Regions from separate parts of the Blautia sp. AF19-13LB genome, predicted to be linked through region 1. Evidence: riboswitches for the same ligand, from Rfam matches in the RefSeq annotation. Region 1 holds a riboswitch; each other region holds the start of a gene.
The links. A riboswitch is a leader RNA that binds a small molecule or an ion and turns the genes downstream of it on or off. The one in region 1 is predicted to bind thiamine pyrophosphate.

Region 1 (5,550 bases):
CTTGGCTTTATGAAAGAGGCGATTGCCAATGGAAAACACATTCTCGTTGAGAAATCGATTACGCTGAACAGCGACGAGCTCGACGAGGCCATAGCGCTTGCAAAAGAAAAAGGTGTCATCATCGGAGAGGCAATGACGATTTACCATATGCCGATCTACAAAAAGCTGAAAAAATTTCTCGACTCCGGCCGTCTCGGCAGAGTCAATCTGATCACGATGAACTTCGGCAGTTTCAAAGAGTACAACATGAAGAACCGCTTCTTCAACCGGAATCTCGCAGGCGGCGCGATGCTTGATATCGGCGTATACGCACTCTCCTTCCTCCGCTGGTTCTTCGACTCCAAGCCGGATCAGCTCCTTTCCCAGGTAAAGCCCGCTCCGACCGGTGTGGACGAGCAGGCCGGCCTCCTTCTCACCAATCAGGAAGGACAGATGGCAAGTGTGATGCTCTCTCTCCACTCCAAACAGCCGAAACGCGGCATGGTTTCCTGTGAGAACGGATTTATCGAGATCATGGAGTACCCGCGTGCCTGGGAAGCAAAAATCACAGACGCTTCCACCGGCGAATCCGAAATCATCAAAGCCGGTGACAACGCCGATGCACTCGCCTATGAGCTCGCCGACATGGAACGCGCCATCAATGGAGATGCATCTGCCATGCACCTCGACTACACGAAGGACGTCATGGATCTGATGACCTCCTTCCGCAGAACCTGGGGCTATACGTACCCGGAGGAAGAAAAATAAAATTCGCACATCAAAAGCCCCTGCCCGGCACACATCAGATACCGGGCAGGGGCACTTCTTTTCACCTGCAATGCTCTGCAATTTTCTTTTTCAGTATTTCCGCATCAATCGGCTTTGCGATATGCACGTTCATGCCGGCCTCTTTTGCGGCCTGCCGGTCTTCAACAAAGGCGTTGGCGCTCATGGCGAAAATCGGAATGGAGGCGGCATCATCACGTCCATGACTTCCACGCATATTTTATACTTCATTTTACGCTGATATTATTTTCTCTTTCAACCCAAATAACATTACATTTCCAATATTTTGCATGTCTTTTTTATTTTTCTGAATTTTTTTAAAATCTTCCGTTTTTCTCTTGCACAATTGTTTTTATGCGTATATAATTGTCTGCAGAAAGCAAAGGGGAGCTCGCGTGCGAAGCGGGCTGAGAGTAGGATGCATCTCCTAGACCCTGAACCTGATTTGGGTAATGCCAACGTAGGGAGATACGATATGCACATTTTCTGCAGATATACCTCCACGTATATCTGCTTTTTTAATCTCTATGAACACATCATCAACAGGTTCTTCCAGTACCACAAGGGAATTTGCTTCTGCAAAAATACTCACACAGGAGGAACAAAAAATTATGTTAGGCACTTGTCTTGACAATGTCAGAAAAACAACCCCTCTCGTACACAACATCACAAATTACGTTACAGTAAACGATGTCGCCAATATTCTGCTGGCATGCGGCGCAAGCCCGATCATGTCCGATGAACCGGAGGATGTCGAGGATATCACCTCCATCTGCGGCGGTCTGAACATCAACATCGGAACGCTGCACAGAACGAGCATCGACGGCATGTACCGTGCCGGTGCAAAAGCAGCTTCGCTCGGCCACAAAATCCTGCTCGATCCAGTCGGCGCAGGCGCAAGCCACTTACGTACTTCGACCGCAGTCGGACTGATGGAAAAAATCCCGTTCACCGTCATCCGCGGAAATATTTCCGAAATCAAAACACTGGCACTCGGAAGCGGAACGACAAAGGGTGTTGACGCAGACGTTGCCGATAAAGTAACAGACGAAAACCTCGACAGCGCCGTTGCTTTTGCAAAAAACTTTGCGAAAGACCACAACTGTGTTGTCGCCATCACAGGAGCGATCGACCTCGTTGCCGATGCTGACACCTGCTACGTGATCCGCAACGGACGCGCCGAGATGGGAAGCATCACCGGAACAGGCTGCCAGCTCTCCGGCATGATGACCGCTTACCTCGTTGCCAACCCGGACGAGCCGTTAAAAGCCGCTGCTGCCGCTGTCTGCGCGATGGGACTTGCCGGCGAGATCGGCTGGAGCCATATGAAACCGGAAGACGGCAACTCCACCTACCGGAACCGCATCATCGACGCCATCTACCACATGGACGGCGAGACGCTGGAGAAAGGTGCAAAGTATGAAGTGCGATAAAAAAGGCCTGCTTTTATATGCTGTGACAGACCGCAGCTGGCTGAACGGCGAGACACTGTACAGCCAGGTGGAAAAGGCTCTGCAGGGCGGCGCAACGTTTATCCAGCTCCGCGAAAAAAATCTTGACCAGGATCACTTTATGGAAGAGGCACTGGAACTGAAAAAACTCTGTGCCGCATACCATGTTCCTTTCGTCATCAACGATAACGTGGAAATCGCAGCTAAGATGGATGCGGACGGCGTTCATGTCGGCCAGAGCGATATGGAGGCCGGCGATGTCCGTGCAAAGCTTGGCCCGGACAAGATCATCGGCGTTTCGGCACAGACCGTGGAACAGGCCATTCTCGCCGAGCAGCGCGGGGCAGATTACCTCGGCGTCGGCGCAGTCTTCCACACCGGTTCCAAGGCGGATGCGGAGGATGTCAGCCACGAAACGCTGACTGCTATCTGCAATGCCGTTAAAATCCCTGTCATCGCCATCGGCGGCATCACACGCGATAACGTGACGGAGCTTTCCGGCAGCGGCATCTGCGGCATCGCCGTCATCAGTGCCATTTTTGCACAGAAAGACATTGTTTCCGCAACGAAGGATCTGAAAGAACAGACTCTGCGCATGCTGGAAAACAAATAATTTTACGTAACCATTCATCCTCACACCAGGCGGCAGACTGGGGGCACCACTTTCTTTGTCGCCTGTCCAAAAAGAAAAGTAATGCAAAGGAGTAATTCTCATGGACGCGAAAAACATGAAAACAGCATTAACAATCGCGGGAAGTGATTCCAGCGGAGGCGCCGGCATTCAGGCAGACATCAAAACCATGATCACAAACGGAGTTTACGCCATGTCGGCAATTACCGCACTCACCGCCCAGAACACCACCGGAGTTTCCGGTATTTTCGATGTAACACCGGAGTTTCTGGCCGCACAGCTTGACGCCGTCTTTACGGACATCTTCCCGGACGCCGTCAAAATCGGTATGGTATCCTCCCCGGCACTGATCGAAGTCATCTCCGAACGGCTTCGCTTCTACCAGGCCAAACACATCGTTGTGGACCCGGTCCTCGTCGCTACAAGCGGTTCCGCGCTCGCTTCGGGCGGCGTGCCTGACCTGATGAAAAAACTGCTCTTTCCTCTGGCCGAAGTCATCACACCGAATATTCCAGAGGGAGAAGTTCTCTCCGGCATCAAAATCCAGTCGGAAAGCGATATGGAACGCGCCGCAAAAGAGATCGGGGATTCCTGCGGCTGTGCCGTTCTATTAAAGGGCGGCCACAGTATCAATGATGCCAACGATCTTTTATATCACAACGGCACATTTACCTGGTTCACCGGAAAACGCATCGACAATCCGAACACACACGGCACCGGCTGTACACTCTCCAGCGCCATCGCATCGGGGCTCGCAAAGGGGCTTTCCCTTCCGGATGCCATTTCCGCCGCAAAAGAGTATATTTCGGGCGCACTCGCGAGCATGATGGATCTCGGCCACGGCTCGGGACCGCTGAACCACGCTTACCGGATCTGATTTTGAAAATAAAGGAGAACAACAGATGGAACGCAATTACGCAACACAGATGGACGCCGCACGCCGCGGCATTGTAACACCGGAGCTGAAAAAAGTCGCAGAAAAAGAGTATATGGCCGTGGAAGACCTGATGCCGCTCGTTGCCAGCGGAAAGGTTGCCATTCCGGCCAATAAACTGCACACCTGCATCGATCCGGAGGGCATCGGCTCGATGCTGCGCACGAAAATCAATGTAAATCTCGGTGTTTCGAAAGACTGTAAAGATTACGATGTGGAGATGCAGAAGGTACTCTCCGCGGTCAATATGGGCGCAGAAGCCATCATGGACCTGTCGAGCCACGGCAATACGCAGCCGTTCCGGCGGAAACTGACCTCCGAATGTCCGGCCATGATCGGCACCGTGCCGGTATATGACAGTGTGATCCATTACCAGAGAGACCTGGATACGCTGACCGCCAAAGATTTTATTGACGTCATCCGCCTCCATGCCGAGGACGGTGTCGATTTCGTCACCCTGCACTGCGGCATCACCAGAAAAACCATCGATCAGATCCGCAAACACAAACGGAAAATGAATATTGTTTCCCGCGGCGGCTCCCTCGTGTTCGCCTGGATGTGCATGACCGGCGAGGAGAATCCGTTCTACGAGTATTACGATGAGATTCTCGATATCTGCCGTGAATACGATGTGACCATTTCTCTCGGCGACGCCTGCCGTCCTGGCTGCCTTGCCGACGCAACGGATGTCTGCCAGATTGAGGAGCTGGTGCGCCTCGGCGAACTCACCAAACGTGCCTGGGAAAAAGACGTTCAGGTTATGGTTGAGGGACCGGGCCACGTTCCGATGGATCAGATTGCGGCCAACATGAAAGTACAGCAGACCATCTGCATGGGCGCTCCGTTCTATGTCCTCGGCCCTCTTGTGACCGATATTGCACCGGGCTACGACCACATCACCGCTGCCATCGGAGGCGCGATTGCCGCTATGAACGGCGCTGCTTTCCTCTGCTACGTAACGCCGGCAGAGCATCTGGCTCTTCCGAACCTGGATGATGTAAAACAGGGCATCATCGCAAGCAAAATCGCCGCACACGCTGCCGACATCGCCAAAGGTGTTCCGCATGCGCGTGATATTGACGACAAGATGGGCGATGCCCGCCGCGTGCTCGACTGGGAAGCACAGTGGGACTGCGCACTGGACCCGGAGACTGCAAAAGCCATCCGTGCTGACCGCTCGCCGGAACAGGAAGATACCTGCTCGATGTGCGGTAAATTCTGTGCCGTGCGAAGCATGAACAAAGCTTTAAACGGCGAACACATCGACATTCTTTAACATCAGTACATACCTTACGCGAAAAGGAACGGTTTTCATTACGAAGCCGTTCCTTTTCTGCATTTCCAAAATCTTTTTCTATTTCGCCCATCCTTCGGCGTAACGGACTGCTTTGTGCCATCCGTTCATCTTCTCATCGCGCTCCTCTTTCGAGAGCTCCGGCTCAAACGTACGGTCAATGGCTCCGTTCTGTTTTACTGTCTCCTGATCCGGCCAGTAGCCGACGGCGAGTCCCGCAAGATAAGCTGCTCCCATCGCGGTCGTCTCGATGCAGCATGGCCGCTCCACCGGCGCCTGGCTGATGTCCGCCTGGCACTGCATCAGGAAATTGTTGGCGCTTGCTCCGCCGTCCACACGCAGTGCAGAGAGCTTCATGCCGGAATCTGCCTCCATCGCTTTTAAGACATCATCCACCTGATACGTGATCGACTCCAGTGTTGCGCGGATCACATGGTATTTGTTGACGCCGCGGGTCAGGCCGAGAATGGTTCCT
Region 2 (5,550 bases), on a different contig from region 1:
ATGCATCGGAGTAGTCGCTTACGAATGCGCCGGAGAGACGGTATGCCAGGTAATCTTTTGGAAGCATGATTTTGCAGATTTTTGCGAAGTTATCCGGCTCATTTTCTTTCACCCAGAGAATCTTCGGTGCGGTAAAGCCTGCAAATGCAATGTTTGCGGTGTACTCGGAGAGTTTTTCTTTTCCGATTACGGTGTTCAGATAATCGGTCTGTTTTGCGGTACGGCCGTCGTTCCAGAGGATCGCCGGGCGGATGACGTTATCGTTCTCATCCAGGATGACAAGGCCATGCATCTGGCCGCCGAAGCTGATGCCGGCTACCTGGGATTTGTCTACGTCTTTTACCAGCTCGCGGATTCCCTCTTTGCTCTGCTCCCACCAGTCTTCCGGTTTCTGCTCAGACCAGCCTGGATGCGGGAAATACAGCGGATACTCTCTCGATACAATATTTACAATTTTGCCTTCCTCGTCCATCAGAAGCAGTTTGACAGCGGAAGTACCAAGGTCAACACCAATAAAATACATGTCGAATCTCCTTTTTCTACTCTTTTTCAAAAAGGGCGGCAGCAGACCTAGATCTCTGCTCCGCCCTTTTGCTTATGCGTTACTGCATATCTTTCTTATTTTTCAGTGATTCTTCCGGAACGGATTAGCCCCACGGATTCTCTGTCGGGTAACGAACACCCTTCGGCTGGTTGTAACCGATCTCATCTACTTCAACACCGAGCATTTTGAATACTTCGAATAACGGTTTTCCGAAGTGTCCGAATGCTACTGCGCCGTGATGCGGATAGTTTTTCTCTACCAGTACGTGGCGGTAGAATCTGCCCATCTCCGGAATAGCGAAGATACCGATGCTTCCGAAGGAACGTGTTGCTACAGGAAGAACCTCGCCCTCTGCGATGTATCCGCGCAGTTTTGCGTCAGATGTGCTCTGCAGACGATAGAAGGTGATGTCTCCAGGAACGATATCTCCCTCGAGGGTACCCTGTGTTACTTCTTCCGGAAGGGTTCTTGCCATGATCATCTGATATTTCATAGAGCAGAATGCCAGTTTGGTGGAAGCGGTATTTCCGCAGTGGAATCCCATGAAGGTATCTTTTAAGGTGTAATCAAATTTGCCTTTGATTTCGCTCTCATACATATCCTTCGGAACGGTGTTGTTGATGTCGAGGAGTGTTACGGTGTCTTTTGATACAACGGTTCCGATGAACTCGGACAGTGTTCCGTAGATATCTACCTCACAGGATACCGGGATGCCCATCTTGGTCAGACGGCTGTTGACATAGCAAGGAACGAATCCGAACTGTGTCTGGAATGCCGGCCAGCATTTTCCGGTCAGGGTTACGTATTTTCTGGAGCCTTTGTGTGCTTCGATCCAGTCTAACAAGGTGATCTCGTACTGAGCCAGTTTCGGCAGGATTTCCGGTTTCAGGTTTCCTTCGCCGAGCTCTTTTGCCATATCTTCTACGACTGCCGGGATTCTCTCGTCGCCTGCGTGTTTGTTGAATGCTTCAAACAGGTCAAGCTCGGAGTTCTCTTCGATTTCTACGCCGAGGTTGTACAGCTGTTTGATCGGTGCGTTACATGCCAGGAAGTTGGTCGGACGCGGTCCGAAGCTGATGATTTTCAGGTTCTTAACAGCTACAACTGCAGTTGCAACCGGTACGAAATCTTTGATCATGGCTGCTACGTCTTCTGCATCGCCAACCGGGTACTCCGGAATGTATGCGTGCAGGTTGCGCAGTTTCAGGTTGTAGCTTGCGTTCAGAACGCCGCAGTATGCATCGCCGCGTCCGCCTACAAGGTCGTCGCCGGTCTCTTCTGCTGCTGCTACTACCATGCAAGGTCCGTCGAAGTATTTTACAAGCAGGGTTTCCTCGGTCTCCGGTCCGAAGTTTCCAAGGTATACAACAAGTGCATCACACTCTGCTTTTTTCAGGTCTTCGAGTGCGTTCATCATGTCGATTTCATTCTCGACGATGATTGGACATTCGTAGATTTCTCCGTCGTATGCTTTTACGACTGCTTTTCTTCTGTTCTCGGAAAGGCTGTTCGGGAAGCAGTCACGGCTTACTGCAACGATACCTAATTTGATTTCCGGTGTATTGTTGATCATTTTTGAAGATCCTCCTTTTTTTGGTTTTCTTGGTTTTTGGTTTCTTTTTATGTTCAGAACTGCTCTTTTGGGGCAGTGTTTCTGATTTCTGGTTTTGTCTCTGGTTTTATTTTACCGAGAGGTTTTCTCCTTTGATGCCTGCTACGCTTCCAGCGATGTTTGCATCCGGGTGGCTTAAGAGCCATTTGTTTCTGGCGAAGAGCAGGTCGTCTTCCGGGGTGTGTTTTTCTTCCAGGGTGATGTCGGTATTGGTTCCTTTTGGAAGGACTACGACGCATTTGAAGCCGCTGGCTGCCACGTTGCATGGTGCGTAGTGGAGGGTGGTTGCGTAGACTTCAATGGTGGTTCCGGCCGGGATTAAGAAGGCCTCCATTTTGGATGAGTCGTAGGTGTGGTCTTCGGTGATGTCCTGTTCTTTTCCGAGGATCAGGATCAGGTCGGTTACGGCGATGTTGATTTCGCTGTCGCGGTGGTATTCTACGGCGTTCAGTAAATGGTTGTGGCCGTTGCAGTAGCCGATCTGGATCGGCATGCCGCCGTAGAGGCTGTCGGATACGGACTGGGCGCTTTTGCAGGCTTCGAGGCTTTCAATGGAAGGCTCGTAGACTACGTCGTCGGGACATGGGGTCTCGGACATGGCGGTGATGATGTCGCTGACGTCGAGGTCTTTGATGACTTTGCCGTACTGGCGGAATGCTTCGTCTGTTACTTTCAGAATCTGCATTGTGTTGGTGCTCCTTTCGTACAATTAGTTTAATGATTGAACTAATTGTAATATAGCACTTGTATGTACTTCTTGTCAACATGTATTTGGATGAAAAAACGGGTAGGTTGACAAATAAGGGGGAGGTTGGTATACTTTAATACGTTAAAATAATAAGACGCTAGGGGAGCCTTTGGCTGAGAACGTGGGACAGGGATAAGCTCACGGACCCTCACTACCTGAACGGGATAATTCCTGCGTAGGGAAGCTGGAACGTGGTTTCGGAGGTGATTCGGGACTGTGTTTTTATGTGAGCCCCTCCAAGCGGAATGCGAAGGAGGTTTTTTTATGAGTTTTTTTGTTACTGCTGACGGCGGACTGACGACGGCCGGTTATGTTGGATGCGTGGTGCTGATGGTGGCGCTGGTGGTGATTGCTTCGGTTCTTTCTGCTCAGAAGAGTAAGGGGACGGGAATGGATGCAAGGAAGCTGGCGTTTTGTGCGATGGGGATGGCGCTGGCGTTTGTGACTTCGTATGTGAAGGTGTTTGAGCTGCCGTACGGGGGATCGGTTACGTTGTTTTCGATGCTGTTTATTGTGCTGATTGCGAACTGGTATGGGGCGAAGACGGGTATTCTCGTTGGTTTTGCTTATGGACTGCTGCAGTTTATCCAGGGGCCGTATGTGCTGTCGCTGTTCCAGGTGTGCTGTGATTATGTGTTTGCGTTTGCGGCGCTGGGTGTGGCCGGATTCTTTGGAAAGAAGAAAAACGGGCTGCTGATCGGGTATATTGTAGCTGTGCTGGCGAGGGGATTTTTCCATACGTTAGGCGGGTATCTGTACTGGATGGATTATATGCCGGAGAATTTCCCGCAGTCTTTAAAGGCGCTGTATCCGATTATTTACAACTACAGCTATCTGCTGGCTGAAGGTGTGCTGACGGTGATTCTGATCTCGCTGCCGCCGGTGAAGAAAGCACTGCAGACGGTTGCAAGAACAGCACATGGTGCAAATTAAATAGAATTACGTGAAAAAATCCGGGAACGCATGATTTTGCGTTTCCGGATTTTTTACGTGGATATCAAAATTTACTGAGCACTCTCCTCTGCGGCTGTGTCGGCGGCGGAGCTCATGGGGGTGATGACGATGTTTTCTACGCCGATTCCGGTTTTGCGGGTTACGATGTCTTCGATCTGGGCACGCTGTTCCTCGGTTACTTCTTTCATCGGAACGACGATGTCGGCGGTTTCGCCGGTCAGGTTTACAACGACGTCGGTGAAGCCTTTGGCTTCGAGGAGGAGTTCAGTTGCTGACTCTTTTTCTACGAGTTCCGTCATTTCCACCATGCTCTGGACAGCGCTCTGGCGCTCGGTTTCGGAGAGGTTGGTATTGTTGATGATTTCATTTAAGGTGTCTTTGTTCTGGGAACGGATCTGTTCGCGGTCGATTCTGGCCTGGGCCATGTATGTAGATGCCCCGGCAAGGACTGCCTCTCCCGGCGTTTCGGTGACGGTCCGCGACGAGTCCCCTGCTGTGCCGGCATCCACCTCGTCGGTGATGTCGGTGTCCAGGCTGGAGATGTCTTTTAAAACGGTGCTGGCATCCGCCGTGGTTCCGTCTGCCTTCTCCTTCGTGGACAGGGTACTGTCAGCATAGTTGATGTATCCGGCGACGGCAATCATGATCGCAAGGGCGGTGATGATGACCTGATTTTTCCGGAATTTTTTCTTTTTCCCGGCCGTCTTTTTCGGCGATGGTGTCTCTGCCATTTTCTCAGGTGCATTCATTTCCTGTTCTAATTTTTCCACGCATTTGACTCCTTTACTTCATTTTGACTACTTTAATCTTATTTGCGCCCACCTGAAATAATGCCATCACGGCCTCCTGAATCTCCTGTATCGTCACCGGGTTTCCCCCGCCTTCTGCGATAACGAGCACGCCGCGCACCGCCGGGTACTCCTCGGAAACCACATACGGTGTCTCGGCTCCGTTCTGTGTCTTTTCATAGACAGTTGCCTCATCCTGCGACGAGGATGTAACGCTTCCGGTCTCCTCTCCCTTCTTGTTTTCCTCCGTTGTGCTCCGCGTTGGGACATCTTTTTCCACAATCTTTTTTCCTGTGGATTCCAGCGTCACCACGACGTGCACTGCGCCCACACCGTCCATCTGGGAAAGTGCGTCACAAAGGCGCTGTTCCATCTCCTCCTGCACCGAAAGTCCCGCATCCCCCGCCGGACGCGCAGCCGTCTCCTGCGGCTGTTCTGTCTCCTCACTGGTCTTTTTTGTTCCCGTCGGCAGCAGCAGGACAACGCCGATTGCCGCCAGCAGGAAGTACAGCATCCACTGCTCCTTTTTCTGTTTCCGGAAAAACGCCGCTGCCTTTTCCCTCATAGGCCTATTCCGAAATCTCTACCATAATATGCGCCGGATCGGTTCCGTAGACCTCACTTAAAACACTTTTGATCTCTGTCAGCTTTTCATCGAGCATTTCCCGCTGTTTTTTCTGTTCTTCGCGGTAAATGCTCGTCTGCCGCATCGGCGCTTCAATGCGGATCTCTTTTGCCTCACCGGTGTTTCCCGGCTCCAGCGTTACCGAAACGGCTGCCCCCGGAATGCCGCTCTCTGACAGATACATCCGGATCTGGCGCTCCGTCTCTTTTTCCCAGGCGCCCACGTAATACTGTTTTTCAAAGCTTTCTGCACGAATCTGTACATTTTCCATTGCTGCTG
Region 3 (5,550 bases), on a different contig from region 1:
CCAAACGACAGTATGCAAATCTGACCGGCAGAAATCAGGGTGCAGATGATGTGATCGCCTACCATCTCCGTCAGGCATTTAAGCCCGGCGAAGTTACGCCAGAAGAAGCTAATCAGATCGGCAGGGAGCTGGCACTGAAGCTCACAAAAGGAAACCATGCCTTTGTTGTCTGCACCCATGTGGATAAGCACCATGTCCATAATCACATCATTATCAACTCTACTACACTGGACTGTCAGAAAAAATTTCGCAACTTCTGGGGTTCTACCTGGGCAATCCGGCGAATGAATGACAAGCTGTGTTTGGAGCATGGACTTTCGATTGTAGAAAATCCGAAACCCAGCCGGGAGCATTATGGCACATGGCTGGGAAATAAAAAGCAGCCTTCCTTTCAGGAGCAGATACGCATTGCTATTGATGCTGCATTAGAGGAAAAGCCAAAAGATTTTGAGGAACTTCTACAGAAGCTGGAAACTGCTGGGCTGGAAGTCAACCGTGAAAGAAAACATCTTCGGTTCCGAGTTCCGGGACAAGAAAATTATACCCGATGCGATACGCTCAAAGGCGATTATACAGAACAAGCCATCAAAGAACGGATTGCCGGTACACGGACAGTAAAACCCCGCCATGCCTTTTCTAAAAAAACGGTTTCCAAAGTTGGATTGCTGGTTGATATTGAAGTTGCAATCCGTTCCGGCAAGGGCCCTGGTTATGAGCGCTGGGCAAAAGTGTTCAACCTAAAGCAGCTTTCTCAGGCAGTGCTCTACTTAAAAGAACATGGCGATATGGGTTATGAGGATCTTCTGGAAAAAGCCAACGCCACTACCACTAATTTCAATACCTTATCCGTTCAGATCAAAGATCTGGAGTCAAAAATGAACGCCAATGCCGAGCTGCAAAAACAGATCGTAAACTATGCGAAAACGCGGGCTGTCTATGTAGAATATCGCAAAGCCGGGTACAGCAAAAAATTCCGAACAGAACATGAAGCTGAAATTCTGCTGCACCAGGCGGCAAAGAATCATTTTGACGAGCTGGGAATCAAAAAGCTCCCCTCTGTCAAATCTCTCCGGGAGGAATACACCGATCTTCTGGAACAAAAACGGAAAGCCTATTCTGCCTATAAGCAGGCCAAAAATGATATGAAAGAACTTCATAATGTTCGGGCCAATGTGGAATACCTATTAGAGATTTCTTCCCCACCACAACCGCAGCGCAGCACAGAAAAATCCCGTCAATAAGGTTTGCTAACTTGAATTCTATAGACCTTGACTTTCCTGGACTTCTTAACTATAATAATACTCAAGCAGGGGGACTACCTTGTAGTTGAGAAGGTTAAAACCTGACCGTTTGAACCTGTTGGCTAATACCAACGCAGGGAGCTAAAGAATACAGATTCGTATTTTTTGGACATTCTCTGTTTTGGGAATGTCCTTTTTAATTGAATAAGATATGATATGTGTTTGCGAGGGAACTGAACAAGTTGAAAAAGGTAAGACCTGACCTCTGGACCTGTCGGCTAATACCGGCGTAGGGAAGCAATTTCTTACGCTCGTATTGCGTCTGAAAGAGCTTCTAATTGTTTTAGAGGCTCTATTTTTTTATTTTAGGAGGAACAAACATGGCATTTATGAAAGACATTTTAACCCGCAACATCCCCATTTGGGAAGAATGTGCAGCTACCCCATTTGTGCAGGAAGTGCAAACTGGAAAGCTACCTCTTGAAAAGTTCAAGAGATATATGATTCAGGATAGTATCTATCTGAAAAACTATGCCCGTATATACGGCAAGGCAATTTTTCATGCTGATACATTAAGAGAAATTCAGCTTTACTATTCCATGCTGAATTTTGTAAATGATACGGAATCAGAAGTGCGTCTGGATTATCTAAAGCAATTTTGCATGACGGATAATGATATTGAACTGATCGCTCCTCTGCCTGAAAATCAAAATTACATTGATTTCATGTTTGAGATTGCGTCACATGGAAAGAATGAAGAAATTTTAATGGCGGTTCTTCCCTGTATGCTAAGTTACAGCTATATATTCCGCAAATTGGCGGCTGTTCCTACAAGCAGACAGTCAAGATATTGGGACTTTATCAAAGATCATGCGGATGAACAATATGCAGAAAGCTGCAAAGAATGGTCTGCTTTTGCAGAGCATAAATGTGCCGGGTTATCAGTAGCAAATAAAAAGTATCTGGCTGATATTTTTGAAAAAGCAAGTTTGTTAGAGCTTGCTTTTTGGAAGATGGCCTATCGGAACGAGAGAATGGAGGAAAATGCAAAATGAAAAAAGTATTGTCCATTGCCGGATCAGATTGCAGCGGAGGTGCAGGTATTCAGGCTGATTTGAAAACTTTTTCTGCTCACGGTGTATTTGGAATGAGTGTTATTGTTTCTGTTGTTGCAGAGAACACCAGCCGTGTTATCGACATCCAAGATATTACCCCGGATATGATTGAAAAACAGATTGACGCCGTATTTGAAGATATTGAAGTGGACGCAGTAAAAATCGGTATGCTTTCTACACCAGAATGTATGAAAGCGGTGGCAAAGAAACTATTACAATATAAGCCCCAAAATGTTGTAATCGACCCGGTTATGTATGCCAAAAATGGCTGCCCATTGATGAATCCTACGGCGGTTTCCACCTTGATAGACACAGTAATTCCACTTGCCGATGTACTTACTCCAAATATTCCAGAGGCAGAGAAAATAGCGGATATGCAGATTTCCACAGTTTCAGATATGGAGGCTGCCGCAAGAAAAATATATGCCATGGGTTGTAAGGCGATTGTTGTCAAGGGTGGACATCATATAGGAAATGCTGTTGATGTCCTATTTGATGGAGAAAATTTCTACCATTTTGAAACATCCCGCATTGATACGAAAAATACTCATGGGACAGGCTGTACCTTTTCTTCTGCAATCGCTTCCCAGCTTGCAAAGGGAAAAAGTGTTCCGCTTGCAGTCGAATCTGCAAAGGCTTATGTCACAATGGCAATCGAACACTCTCTTGCGATTGGAAAAGGCTGTGGCCCGACGCACCATTTCTACGAATTGTATCAGCATGGTTTATCTAAAGAATAGGCAGGTGCAAAATGAACTTTGATTATACACTTTATCTTGTTACTGATCGTCAACTAATGAGCTGCGATAGCCTGACAGAAGCGGTAGAACAGGCAATTTTAGGAGGCTGCACAATGATACAACTCCGAGAAAAAGAATTGTCCTCATTAGAATTTTACAATCAGGCTGTTGCCGTGAAACAGGTTACGGATAAATACCATATTCCCCTCATCATAAACGACAGAATAGATATTGCAATGGCTGTGCAGGCTGCGGGAGTACATATTGGACAGCATGATTTACCTGCGGCTGCCGTCCGCAAAGTAATAGGAGAAAATATGCTGTTGGGGGTATCTGCTTCTTCCATTGTAGAAGCAATACAGGCACAACAGGATGGTGCGGATTATTTGGGAGTTGGCGCAATGTTCCCTACTGGAACTAAAACCGACGCTGATTCTGTATCAATGGAAGAATTACAGAAAATCCGCGCAGCCGTTTCTTTGCCGATAGTTGTTATTGGCGGTATCAATAAGGGAAATGCAGGGCGTTTCAAGCCCATGGGAATTGACGGGCTGGCTGTTGTATCTGCCATCATAGCGCAGTCTGATATAAAAGCTGCTGCTGCGGAACTGAAAGATTTATTTTGCGGAAAGGAAAAGAAAAATGGATTTTAATGCGGCAATCTTTGATTTAGATGGAACAATTCTGGATTCAATGGATGTATGGGAGCATATAGATATTCAGTTTTTGAAAAAGAGAAATCTTCCCGTCCCGGAAAATTATGTAACTGAAATATGTGCAAGGAGTTTTGAGGAAGCCGCACAATATACCATTGATCTTTTTGGATTGCAGGAAACGGTAGAGGGAATTATTGAGGAATGGAATAATATGGCGGTCGAGGAATACAGTAACCATGTCGGTCTGCTGCCCCATGCCCTTGATTATCTTCTGCGCTTAAAAGAACATGGAATAAAACTTGCAGTTGCTACGGGGTTGCCGGAAAAGCTCTATATTCCATGCTTAAAGAACAATTCTATTTTAGAATTATTTGACGCTCTATGTTCAACAGATGAGGTTCAGCGGGGAAAAGAATATTCGGATGTCTTTGAATTGGCCGCAAGAAAATTAGGGGTTGCACCTGAACACTGTATTGTGTTTGATGATGTGCTTCCAGCAATTAAAAGCGCAAAGGCAGCCCGTATGTTAGCAGGCGGGATTTATGATAAGTATTCCGCAGATCAGCGTACAGAAATAGAAAGGATTGCGGATATTTACTTACTTGATTTTCGGCAAGCACCGATCCCACACAAAGAGGTATGAAAATGGAAAAATGGGATTTATATAATGCAAAACGGGAAAAGTCTGGAATAACAGTGTGCCGTGGAGAAATCATACCCAAAGGGCTGTATCATTTATCTGTGAGTGTATGGATCGTCAACCAGCAGGGGCAGTATCTTTTATCACAGCGGCATCCGAAAAAGCAATACCCTCTTTATTGGGAATGTACGGGTGGTTCTGTACTTTCCGGGGAAACCAGTTTACAAGGAGCAATCCGAGAGGTAAAAGAAGAATTAGGAATACTGCTTACTCCCGGAAGTGAAAAATTGATTTATCAGAGCAGACGGGAAAATGTGCAGGATTTTTACGATGTTTGGCTATTTCATAAGGATATAAAGATTGAAGAAATGCGTTTACAGGAAACAGAAGTTGTGGATGTTCAATGGGTAAATCCAGATAAGTTATTTGAGATGTTTCGCCTGAAACATCTGCACCCTCTAATTACCTATGTAGATCAGCTAATAGGCTGAAAAAGCGCCGGGCGCAGAGGTATCAAAGCCTCTGCATCTGGCGCTTCTTTTTTGTCATTTTTCCCGCATTTAGAACCCCGTTTTGCGGGGAACAGGATAACTTTATCCACCTGCCTGCCTGCCATGCGGAAAAACCCTTGATTTCCGTGGACTTTTAACGCCCTAAATGCGTAGACAGGAGGTATCTTTTCCGCTGGCGCTCAGCCTTTTAATTCCGTGTTGCACATGAGGCGGAAATCTTACTGCACCAGACAGCGAAGAATCATTTTGACGAACTGGGAATCAAAAAGCTCCCCTCTGTCAAATCTCTCCGAGAGGAATACACCGATCTTCTGGAACAAAAACGGAAAGCCTATTCTGCCTATAAGCAGGCCAAAAATGATATGAAAGAACTTCATAATGTTCGGGCCAATGTGGAATATCTATTAGAGATTTCTTCCCCACCACAACCGCAGCGCAGCACAGAAAAATCCCGTCAATAAGATTTGTCTGCTTTTGGTTTTCAGCGTTCCAACGGAACGCGCAGCCATTGCCACCGGCAATGATCTCAGGGGTTTGGGGATATGTCACCAACAAGCATTAGCAGGAATTCCGGAAACGGGATTTCTGCTAAATACGCAATCTTACGTAAGATTGCATTGCTTGCCAGTAGTTTTAAGAGTCTTTG

Region 2: it holds a riboswitch for thiamine pyrophosphate, as region 1 does, so the genes downstream of both, DWX32_RS14680 (energy-coupled thiamine transporter ThiT) here and thiM (hydroxyethylthiazole kinase) in region 1, are expected to answer to the same signal.
Region 3: it holds a riboswitch for thiamine pyrophosphate, as region 1 does, so the genes downstream of both, DWX32_RS15740 (TenA family protein) here and thiM (hydroxyethylthiazole kinase) in region 1, are expected to answer to the same signal.

What each region holds. Positions count from the first base shown of each region.
Region 1 covers NZ_QUGO01000010.1:137,824-143,373, reverse strand. Annotated here, with positions in the region: gene DWX32_RS12160 (Gfo/Idh/MocA family protein) at 1-747, shown strand, start outside; partial or broken gene DWX32_RS12155 (response regulator) at 809-964, opposite strand; TPP riboswitch at 1,139-1,250, shown strand; gene thiM (hydroxyethylthiazole kinase) at 1,377-2,198, shown strand; gene thiE (thiamine phosphate synthase) at 2,185-2,829, shown strand; gene thiD (bifunctional hydroxymethylpyrimidine kinase/phosphomethylpyrimidine kinase) at 2,945-3,724, shown strand; gene thiC (phosphomethylpyrimidine synthase ThiC) at 3,750-5,057, shown strand; gene glpK (glycerol kinase GlpK) at 5,136-5,550, opposite strand, start outside.
Region 2 covers NZ_QUGO01000015.1:46,075-51,624, reverse strand. Annotated here, with positions in the region: gene xylB (xylulokinase) at 1-523, opposite strand, end outside; gene DWX32_RS14690 (L-fucose/L-arabinose isomerase family protein) at 648-2,114, opposite strand; gene DWX32_RS14685 (DUF4867 family protein) at 2,224-2,841, opposite strand; TPP riboswitch at 2,994-3,103, shown strand; gene DWX32_RS14680 (energy-coupled thiamine transporter ThiT) at 3,169-3,837, shown strand; gene DWX32_RS14675 (SpoIIIAH-like family protein) at 3,909-4,628, opposite strand; gene DWX32_RS14670 (hypothetical protein) at 4,642-5,211, opposite strand; gene DWX32_RS14665 (stage III sporulation protein AF) at 5,216-5,550, opposite strand, start outside.
Region 3 covers NZ_QUGO01000018.1:45,705-51,254, reverse strand. Annotated here, with positions in the region: gene DWX32_RS15745 (relaxase/mobilization nuclease domain-containing protein) at 1-1,241, shown strand, start outside; TPP riboswitch at 1,299-1,398, shown strand; gene DWX32_RS15740 (TenA family protein) at 1,622-2,296, shown strand; gene thiD (bifunctional hydroxymethylpyrimidine kinase/phosphomethylpyrimidine kinase) at 2,293-3,096, shown strand; gene thiE (thiamine phosphate synthase) at 3,108-3,749, shown strand; gene DWX32_RS15725 (HAD family hydrolase) at 3,739-4,395, shown strand; gene DWX32_RS15720 (NUDIX hydrolase) at 4,398-4,883, shown strand.